Linked DNA regions of Oharaeibacter diazotrophicus. The main gene of each other region encodes a partner of the protein of the gene in region 3 in a complex. Links are inferred from orthologs where the notes say so. Each region holds a gene or a part of one and is shown on either strand. Other genes may lie near its edges.

The links. Proteins that work in one complex are often made in the same cells at the same time.
Region 1: the proteins of accD (region 3) and accB are in contact, whole or in part, in a solved structure (PDB 8UXZ), measured with the Escherichia coli proteins. The link is inferred for Oharaeibacter diazotrophicus from one-to-one orthologs.
Region 2: the proteins of accD (region 3) and EDD54_RS13065 are in contact, whole or in part, in a solved structure (PDB 8UXZ), measured with the Escherichia coli proteins. The link is inferred for Oharaeibacter diazotrophicus from one-to-one orthologs.

The regions. Positions count from the first base shown.
Region 1 is NZ_SNXY01000006.1:1,030,225-1,033,289, reverse strand. What follows is about bases 229-3,065. They hold accB (acetyl-CoA carboxylase biotin carboxyl carrier protein), read right to left. Parts: upstream 1,984-3,065; coding sequence 1,474-1,983; downstream 229-1,473. Other genes in these bases: EDD54_RS04845 (DsbA family protein), read right to left, coding at 2,730-3,065; aroQ (type II 3-dehydroquinate dehydratase), read right to left, coding at 2,010-2,453; accC (acetyl-CoA carboxylase biotin carboxylase subunit), read right to left, coding at 229-1,369. Also shown: more of accC, read right to left, coding at 17-228. UniProt on the Escherichia coli protein: This protein is a component of the acetyl coenzyme A carboxylase complex; first, biotin carboxylase catalyzes the carboxylation of the carrier protein and then the transcarboxylase transfers the carboxyl group to form malonyl-CoA.
Region 2 is NZ_SNXY01000008.1:154,867-157,963, reverse strand. Bases 229-3,097 are described here. They hold EDD54_RS13065 (acetyl-CoA carboxylase carboxyltransferase subunit alpha), read right to left. Parts: upstream 2,209-3,097; coding sequence 1,249-2,208; downstream 229-1,248. Other genes in these bases: EDD54_RS13060 (site-specific tyrosine recombinase XerD), read right to left, coding at 2,336-3,097; EDD54_RS23220 (L,D-transpeptidase family protein), read right to left, coding at 229-1,126. Also shown: more of EDD54_RS23220, read right to left, coding at 1-228. UniProt on the Escherichia coli protein: Component of the acetyl coenzyme A carboxylase (ACC) complex. First, biotin carboxylase catalyzes the carboxylation of biotin on its carrier protein (BCCP) and then the CO(2) group is transferred by the carboxyltransferase to acetyl-CoA to form malonyl-CoA.
Region 3 is NZ_SNXY01000008.1:470,056-473,414, reverse strand. Bases 1-2,991 are described here. They hold accD (acetyl-CoA carboxylase, carboxyltransferase subunit beta), read right to left. Parts: upstream 1,954-2,991; coding sequence 1,048-1,953; downstream 1-1,047. Other genes in these bases: EDD54_RS14470 (acyltransferase family protein), read right to left, coding at 2,079-2,991; EDD54_RS14480 (bifunctional folylpolyglutamate synthase/dihydrofolate synthase), read right to left, coding at 1-922. Also shown: more of EDD54_RS14470, read right to left, coding at 2,992-3,209; trpA (tryptophan synthase subunit alpha), read right to left, coding at 3,281-3,359.

The DNA.
Region 1 (3,065 bases), on a different replicon or contig from region 3:
GTCCCCGGACGGGGTGTCACGCCTCGAACGGGTTGGTCGCCAGCCACTTCTCGAGCCAGTGGATGTCGTACATCCCGTTGGCGATGTCCTGGTTGTCGACGAGGTGGCGGAACAGCGGGATCGTCGACTGGATGCCGTCGACGACGAACTCGTCGAGGCAGCGGCGCAGGCGCATCAGGCACTCCACGCGGCTGCGGCCGTGCACGATCAGCTTGCCGATCAGGCTGTCGTAGTTCGGCGGGATCCGGTAGCCCTGGTAGACGCCCGAATCGACGCGCACGCCAAGTCCGCCCGGCGGGTGCCAGTAGGTGATCGTGCCCGGCGAGGGCGCGAAGGTGGCGGGGTTCTCGGCGTTGATGCGGCACTCGATGGCGTGGCCGTTGAAGGTCACGTCCGACTGCCTCAGCGTCAGCGCCGCGCCCGAGGCGACCTTGATCTGCTCGTTGACGAGGTCGATGCCGGTGATCATCTCGGTGACCGGATGCTCGACCTGCAGACGCGTGTTCATCTCGATGAAGTAGAACTCGCCGTCCTCGTAGAGGAACTCGATCGTGCCGACGCCGGCGTATTTCAGCTCGGCCATGGCGTTCGCGACGATGCCGCCGATCTTGTCGCGCTGCTCCTGGTTCAGCGCCGGCGACAGCGCCTCTTCCCAGACCTTCTGGTGACGGCGCTGCAGCGAGCAGTCGCGTTCGCCGAGGTGGATGGCGTTGCCCTGGCCGTCGCCGAGCACCTGCACCTCGATGTGGCGCGGCTTCAGGAGATATTTCTCGATGTAGACGGCGTCGTCGCCGAAGGCGTTCTTGGCCTCCGAGCGCGCGGCCGACAGCGCCGAGGACATCTCGGCCTCGTTCATGGCGACGCGCATGCCGCGGCCACCGCCGCCGGCGGCGGCCTTGACCAGCACGGGATAGCCGATGTCGGCGGCGATCCGGAGGGCGTCCTCGTCGGTGGTGACGGCGCCGTCGGAGCCGGGCACCACGGGGATGCCGAGGCGGCGGGCGGTCGCCTTGGCCTCGATCTTGTCGCCCATGATGCGGATGTGCTCGGCGGTCGGCCCGATGAAGGCGATGCCGTGGGCAGTCAGGATCTCGGCGAAGCGGGCGTTCTCCGAGAGGAAGCCGTAGCCGGGGTGCACGGCCTCCGCGCCGGTGATCTCGCAGGCGGCGAGCAGCTGCGGGATGTTGAGGTAGCTGTCGCGGGCCGGGGGCGGGCCGATGCAGACGCTCTCGTCGGCGAGGCGGACGTGCATGGCGTTGGCGTCGGCGGTGGAGTGCACGGCCACCGTCTCGATGCCGAGTTCCTTGCAGGCGCGCAGGACCCTGAGCGCGATCTCCCCGCGGTTGGCGATGAGGATCTTGTTGAACATCGAGGCTCCACTCGAAATGGGGCGCGGGATCCCGCGGGGGGCGGGACCCGGGGGAGGCGGCGGATGGCGGCGGCCCGTCCGGGCGCCGCTCGCCGCCGTCGGCGTCACTCGATGATGAGGAGCGGCTCGCCGTATTCGACCGGCTGACCGCTCTCGACGAAGATCGCGGTCACCTTGCCCGACCGCGGCGCGGCGATCTGGTTCATGTGCTTCATCGCCTCGACGATCAGCACGGTCTGGCCCTCGCGGACGCTGTCGCCGACCTCGACGAAGGACTTGGCGCCGGGCTCGGGCGCGCGGTAGGCGGTGCCGACCATCGGGGACGCCAGCGTGCCCGGGTGGTTGGCGGGGTCGAGCGCCTTGGTCTCGGCAACGACCGGCGCGGCGGCGGCGGCGGGCGCAGCCGGAGCCGCGGCGGCCGGGGCGGCCATCGGCGGGAACGGCCAGGGGCCGGGCGCCGGCATGGCGAACTGCGCGGGGGCCGCGGGCGCCGGCTGGCGGGCGACGCGGATCTTCAGCTTGTCGTGCTCGACCTCGATCTCCGTCAGGTCCGTCTCGTCGAGGATGACGGCGAGCTGGCGGATGAGGTCGTAGTCGAAGGGCTTCTGGGACATGGAGGATTCGTCTTTGGGCCGGCCGGTCATCGCTTGGCCTCCTCGGCGAGCGCGTCGATGGCGAGGAGGTAGCCGAGCGGCCCGAGGCCGACGATCACCCCCGCCGCGACCGGCGAGATGAAGGAATGGTGGCGGAAACTCTCGCGGGCGTGGACGTTCGAGATGTGCACCTCGATCACGCGCGCGCCCGAGCCCTTGATGGCGTCGTGCAGCGCCACCGAGGTGTGGGTGTAGGCGCCGGCGTTGAGCACGACACCGGCGCCGCGGCGGCCGGCCTCGTGGATCCAGTCGACGAGCACGCCCTCGTGGTTGGTCTGCCGGAACTCGAAACCGTCGAAGCCCGCGGCCTCGGCCCGCGCCCGGCAGGCCGCCTCGACGTCGGCGAGCGTGCCGGCGCCGTAGACGGCGGGCTCGCGGGTGCCGAGCAGATTGAGGTTGGGGCCGTTGAGGACGAGGAGGTCGCGCGCCACTCTGTGTTCCCAGGGCAGCCGAGTTTCCGGGGCGCCTGTACGGATTCGCGGCCGGAGGCCCGGCGCGAGTGGCCTTCTTATAGGCATTCGCCCCGGCGAAAAAAAGAGCGTCGCGAAAGGACCGCGCGCGGACGGGGGCGACGGTGCCGATCGCGCGGCGAGGGAGGCCGGATCGACCGCCGTCGGGCCGGAAACGAAGCGGCCGCGCGAGAGGTTCGCGCGGCCTGCGGCGGAGGGAAAGATCGACGTTGGTGGCAACCGGGGGCGCACTCGCCCTCAGCAGCTGGCCTTGCCGCAGCTGCGCATCGCGTCGACCTTGACGCGCAGGTCGTCGACGCCGACGGCGCCGAACACCACCTCGTCGCCGATCACGTAGGTCGGCGTGCCGGAGAGTCCGAGCTTGTTCGCCATGGCGTAGACCTCGTCGAGGGTGTTGCCGACCTCGGGGTCCGTCATCGCCTTCTCGACCGCAGCGCGGTCGAGTCCGAGGTCGTCGACCACCTGGAGCGCGCGCTTCCCGTCGGCGTGGCCCTTGCCGCCCAGCAGCTCCTTGTGGAACGCGGCGTATTTCTCGGGTGCCACGAGGTTGACCGCGATGGCGACGCGGGAAGC
Region 2 (3,097 bases), 320 kb from region 3 along the record:
GTGCGGTCGCGACCAGGGTGCCGGTGGCCGTCGGCTCGCCGCCGACGCCGGCGACGTTGCCGACGCTGGTGGCGGCGCTGCGCACGGTGTCGACCAGCGCGGTGATCAGCTTGCCGCCGTCGCCGCGCGGCTGCAGGGCGGCGATCCGCGCCTCCTCGGCGCGGCGGCGCTCGGCCTCGACGTTCTGGGCGATCAGGATCTGGCGGCGCTCCTCGGCCTCCCGCTCGGTGCGGAAGCGGGCGGCCATCACCACCGCCTTGTCGTCGTCGGCCTTGGCCTTGGCGGTGAGCGCCGCCACCAGTTCCGGCGGCTTGACCAGTTCGGGGCAGGCCGCGGCCGGGTTCAGCGCCGCCTTGGCGGTGGCGTTGAAGACGTACTTGCGGCCGCAGACGTCGACCCGCGGCTCCTGGCGCGTCAGCTCGAAGGTATCGTAGCCCTCCTTGAGCATGCGCCAGAACGGCATGTTGGGGTCGTCCCAGTGCCGCGCCATGTTCTCGGCGGTCATGCGGAAGGGATAGGCCTGCAGCTGGAACGCCTTCTGGCCGCCGCGGAAGGCGTCCCGCGCCAGGGTGTAGATCTCCTGGATCTGCGCGTCGGTCATGGCGTAGCAGCCGCGCGACGAACAGGCGCCGTGCACCATCAGCGCCGAGCCGGTGCGCCCGTTGGCGCGGTCGTAGGCGTTGGGGAATCCGGTGTTGAAGGAGAGGTGATAGGCCGAGTTCGGGTTCATCAGGCCGGGGGTGATGGTGTAGTAGCCCTCCGGCGCCTGACGGTCGCCCTCCTTGATCTTCGGCCCGAGCCGGCCCGACCACTTGCAGATGTCATAGGTGGCGAGCAGGGCGTAGCGTCCGGTCCGGTCCTTGCGCCAGACCTCGAACTTGCTCTCCTCCTTGAAGATCCGCATCAGCACCGGCGCGTCGGACGCGATGCCGAGCCGGCTCATCGCCTCGTTCATCTTCGGCCCGAGCGGACGGGAGGCCTTGGGGCCGTAGCCGAGTTCGTCGGCCTGACAGCCCGCCAGCGTCGCGGCGACGACCAGCGCGCCGACGAGGCGTGGCAGCCGGCCGATGGCGGCCTTGCCGGAGAAGGGCTTGCCCGAGAGGATCTTGCCGAGGAGAGCGCGCATGCGTCGGTTCGCCGTCGATGTGGGACGCCCCCCCGCGCCCTGGACCACCGCCGGCCCCGGGCCGGCATCCGACCCGCATCCTCGGGGGATACGGTTACCGAAAGGTTACCACGACGGGAGCGTCAGAGCTTCAGGTCGCGCCCGATCGCCAGGAACTTGTCGCGCCGGGCCTTGCGCACCTCGGCCGGGGTCAGCGGGTCGAACTCGGCGAGGCCGGCCTCGATGGTGTCGCCGGCCGCCTTCATCACGGCGGCGGGGTCGCGGTGGGCGCCGCCGACCGGCTCCTTGACGACGCCGTCGACGATGCCGAGCCGCTGCAGGTCCTGCGCGGTGATCTTCATGCCGGTGGCGGCGTCCTGGGCACGGGCGCTGTCCTTCCACAGGATCGAGGCCGCGCCCTCGGGCGAGATCACGCTGTAGATGGCGTGCTCGAGCATGTAGGCCCGGTTGGCGGTGGCGATCGCGATCGCGCCGCCCGAGCCGCCCTCGCCGATCACCAGCGCGACGTTGGGCTGGCCGAGGCGCAGGCACGCCTGGGTCGAGCGCGCGATCGCCTCGGCCTGGCCGCGCTCCTCGGCGCCGATGCCCGGATAGGCGCCGGCGGTGTCGACGAAGGCGATCACCGGCAGGCGGAAGCGCTCGGCGAGGTCCATGACGCGGACCGCCTTGCGGTAGCCCTCGGGCCGGGCCATGCCGAAATTGTGCTTGATGCGGGTCTGGGTGTCGTGACCCTTTTCCTGGCCGAGCACCGCGACCGGGCGGCCGCGGAAGCGGCCGAGGCCCGCCAGGATCGCCTCGTCCTCGCCGAAGGTGCGGTCGCCGGCGAGCGGGGTCCAGTCATCGATCAGGCTGCCGATGTAGTCGGCGGCGTGCGGCCGGTCGGGATGGCGGGCGACCAGGGTCTTCTGCCAGGGCGTCAGCTTGGCGTAGAGGTCGGCCAGCGCCTGGGCGGCCTTGGCCTCGAGCTTGGCGATGTCGTCGCCGATCGCCACGGCGTCGCCGGACTGGCCGAGCGCCTTCAACTCCTGGACCTTGCCGTCGAGGTCCGCCACCGGCTTTTCGAATTCGAGGTAGCTGCGCATCCGGTTCTCTCGTCGGGCCCCCGGCGTCGTGGGGCGGGCGGCTCGCGATGGGCGAAGCGACGGCGGCGCACACTGGCCGCGACGCTCGCTCCTGTCAACGGCGATCGCGGCGAATCCAAGGCGGGGCTCAGCCGCCCGACAACGGGTGGTGGTCGGCGACGAGGGCGGCGAGCCGGTGCTCGAGCACGTGGGTGTAGATCTGCGTCGTCGCGATGTCGGCGTGGCCGAGCAGCTCCTGCACCACCCTGAGATCGGCGCCGTTGGAGAGCAGGTGGCTGGCGAAGGCGTGGCGGACGACGTGCGGCGACACCTTGGCCGGCGCGATGCCGAGCCCGGCGGCGAAGGCCTTCAGTTCGCGCGCGAAGGCCTGCCGGGTGACGTGGCCGCTCTCGCTCTCGGCCGGGAACAGGTGGCGCCCGCCCGCCCCGCCGGCCGCCTTCAGCGCCGCGCGATAGGCGAGCACCGCCTCGCGGCCGCGGGCGCCGAGCGGCACCAGCCGTTCCTTGCCGCCCTTGCCGCGCACCGTCATCGCGCGGGTGTCGGCGCGCACCGCCGCCGCGGGCAGGCCGACGAGCTCGGACACGCGCAGGCCCGAGGCGTAGAGCACCTCCATCATCGCCGAGAAGCGCAGCGTGCGCAGCTTGTCGCGCGGCTTCTCGGTGTCGGCGGCGGCGAGGAGGGCGGCGGTGTCGAGCATCCGCCCGACCTCGTCCATCGACAGCACCTTCGGCAGCGGCCGCGCCGGCTTCGGCCGGTCGACGGTGGTGGTCGGGTCGTCGGACCGGCGCCCCTCGGCGAACAGGAACTTGTGCAGCTGGCGCACCGCCGACAGCCGCCGCGCCTGGGTGGTACGGGCGAGGCCGCGGGCGGAAAGGTCCGCCACGAAGGC
Region 3 (3,359 bases):
TCGGCGCCGCGTCGACCAGCCGGCCATGGCCGAGCCGCTGCAGGCGCGCCGGCCAGTCCACCGTCTCGAGGCCGCGCTCGATCGCCGCCACCGGCACGTCGAGCCCGCTCGCCCGGAGCGCGGCGACGGCGCCGCCGGCGTTCTGGATCTGGTGACGGCCGGGCAGCCGCGGCCGCGGCAGGTCGAGGAGGCCGTCGTCGTCCTGGAACACCAGCCGGCCGCGCTCCTCGTAGGCGGTCCAGTCCTGGCCACCGATCAGCAGCGGCCCGGCGCCGACCCGGCGGGCGACGTCCTCGAACACGGCGCGGACCGGATCCGACGGCGGCTGCACCACGGCGGGCCGGCCGCGCTTGAAGATGCCGGCCTTCTCGAAGGCGATCTTCTCGACGGTGTCGCCGAGGAAGGTCTGGTGGTCGAGCGAAATCGCGGTCACCACCGAGACCAGCGGCGCGTCGATCACGTTGGTGCTGTCGAACCGGCCTCCGAGGCCGACCTCGAGCAGCAGGATGTCGGCGGGCACCTCGGCGAACAGCAGGAAGCCGGCGGCGGTCAGCAGCTCGAACAGGGTGATCGGCTCGTCGCCGTTGGCCTTCTCCACCCGCGCCAGCGCGTCGGTCAGCCGGGCGTCGTCGACGATCCGGCTGACGCCGGGCGCCTCGGCGAGGCGGAAGCGCTCGTTGAAGGTGACGAGATGCGGCGAGGTGTCGGTGTGGACCCGGTATCCGGCCGCCTCCAGCATCGCCCGGAGGAAGGCGACCGTGGAGCCCTTGCCGTTGGTGCCGGCGACGTGGAACACCGGCGGCACCCGCCGCTCGGGATTGCCGAGCGCGGCCAGCAGCCGCTCGATCCGGCCGAGCGTCAGGTCGAAGCCCTTCGGCCAGCGGGCCGACAGGCGGTCGATGATGGCGAGCGTCTCGGACATGCTGCGGGCGGAACTCCAGCGGCCGGGCTCCCGGGCCGCGGCGATCCGCGGCTCTTAGCCGAGACGGGCGGCCCGCGCCACCGGCGAAATCGCCGCTGCGACGGGCCGGAGGCGTCGTGTCGCGGTCACTCCGCGGCGAGCGCGGGCGTCGTCGCGTGGGCGGCCGGGGCGGCGACGGCCGGGGCGTGGGTGAGGGTGCGCAGCAGCCGCGCGATCGTCTCGCGCAGGGCGTGCCGGTGAACCACCATGTCGACCATGCCGTGGGCGAGCAGGTATTCCGAGCGCTGGAAGCCCTCGGGCAGCTTCTCGCGGATGGTCTGCTCGATCACGCGCGGGCCGGCGAAGCCGATCAGCGCACCGGGCTCGGCGATGTGGACGTCGCCGAGCATGGCGTAGGAGGCGGTGACGCCGCCGGTGGTCGGGTTGGTCAGCACGACCAGATAGGGCAGGCCGGCGTCGCGCAGCATCTCGATCGCCACCGTGGTGCGCGGCATCTGCATCAGCGACAGGATGCCCTCCTGCATGCGCGCGCCGCCGGAGGCGGAGAACATCACGAAGGGGGTCTTGCGGGCGACCGCCTCCTCCATGCCGCGCACGATCGCCTCGCCGGCGGCCATGCCGAGCGAACCGCCCATGAACTCGAAATCCTGCACGGCGGCGACCAGCGGCATCGTCTCGAGCCGGCCGGCACCGACGATCACCGCGTCGTCGCGGCCGGTCTTGGCGCGGGCGTCGCGCAGGCGGTCGACGTAGCGCTTCTCGTCGCGGAACTTCAGCGGGTCGGGCGTCACGGAAGGCAGGGCGATCGTCTCGTAGGCGCCGTCGTCGAACAGCGCCTGCAGGCGCCGGTCCGCCGGCATCCGCATGTGGTAGCCGGAATTCGGCACCACCCACATGTTTGCCTCGAGGTCGCGGTGGAACACCATCTCGCCGGTCTCGGGGCACTTGACCCAGAGATTCTCCGGAACCTCCCGCTTGGTGTTCCAGAGCGAGCGGATCTTGGGGCGGACGACGTTGTTGATCCAGTTCACGGGGCGTTGTCTCTCGACTTCGGGAGCCGCGGCGCCGTCACGGGGAACAAGGGGCGCGTGCGATCGTCCCGAGAGATGGGATGGTGCGTTCCTAGCACAAGCCCGCGGCCAAACGAAGGCGGGGCTCAGGCGAGGCGGCGGCCCCGGATGCGGTCGCGGGCGAGCCCGATCACCGGCTCGGTCAGGCGCGCGACCCCCACGGAGAGCACGAGGCCGGCGATGGCGCCGAGGAGCGAGGCGAACACGCCCGCGCCGAGCACCGCGCCGACCATCATGAGCGCGGTGTCGTGGTTGAGGTAGAGCGGATAGGTCTGCTCGCCGATCCGGCGGTCGAGCGCCGCTGCCGCCGAGCGGCCCGGCAGGCGGATCGTGGCGAGCGCGAACATCAGGATCACCAGCCCGCCGAACAGGGCGACCTGGGCCGGACCGTCGCGGAAGTGCCCGGTGTCGCCGATCGTCGGCGGCAGGTCGGCGATCCGGGCGGTCGACAGCGCCATCGCCGCGGTGGCGATCGCCACCAGTCCGAGCGTGACGAGCCGGTCGGCGGCGGCGCTGCGGCCGGCGAGCCGCTGCAGCGTCACGCCGAGCACGAAGAAGGGCACGAAGGCCGGCGTCGAACCGGCGGTGCGCTCGAAGGCGACGAGGCTCGCCGCGAGCAGGGCGACACCGGCCCACGTCAGCAGGCGGTCGAAGTCGATCCGGGCGATCCTGGCGGCGAGCAGCAGCGCGAACCAGGCGACGTAGAACGCCATCTCGATGCGCACCGCCCAAACCACCACGATCAGCGCCGGCACCGGCGCGTCGCCGGCGAGCCGCTCGCCGCCCGGCAGGGCCGCGGCGAGGTTGAGCGCCCAGATCCTGGGATCGGCGAGGTCGGCGAGGGCGAGCGGGGTGCCGTCCGCCGAGACCGCGCCGCCGAGCGCCAGCGTCGTCGCCGCGGCGAGGCCGAACACGGCGAGCGCCACCGCGTAGCTCGGCAGGATCCGCATCGCCCGGTTGGCGAGAAAGGCGACCGGACGGCGGGCGTAGACCAGCTGCGTGGCGTCCGCGATGACGTAGCCGGACAGCACGAAGAACACTAACACCGCGGTCGAGCCGAACTCGTAGGGCGCGACCGCGTCCAGGAAGGCGGCGGGCGCCAGCTGCGCGGCGACGTGCTGGAGCATCACCAGCGCCGCGAGCGCGAGGCGGAACGCGCCGAAGGGCGCGTAGCTGCGGTCGGTGCCGCTCCTGGTGGTCAGGCTGACGTCGGTCATGGCGCAGTCCCCGAAAGACGCGCCATGTTAGCCGATCGTTAGGATTTTACTCGAAGCACCTCGTATTAAGCCTAACCGGCGCGGGACGCCGCGCGCACGCCGGCCGCGAGCTCCTCGACGAGACCCGTCACCGCCGGCACGGTCCGCGCC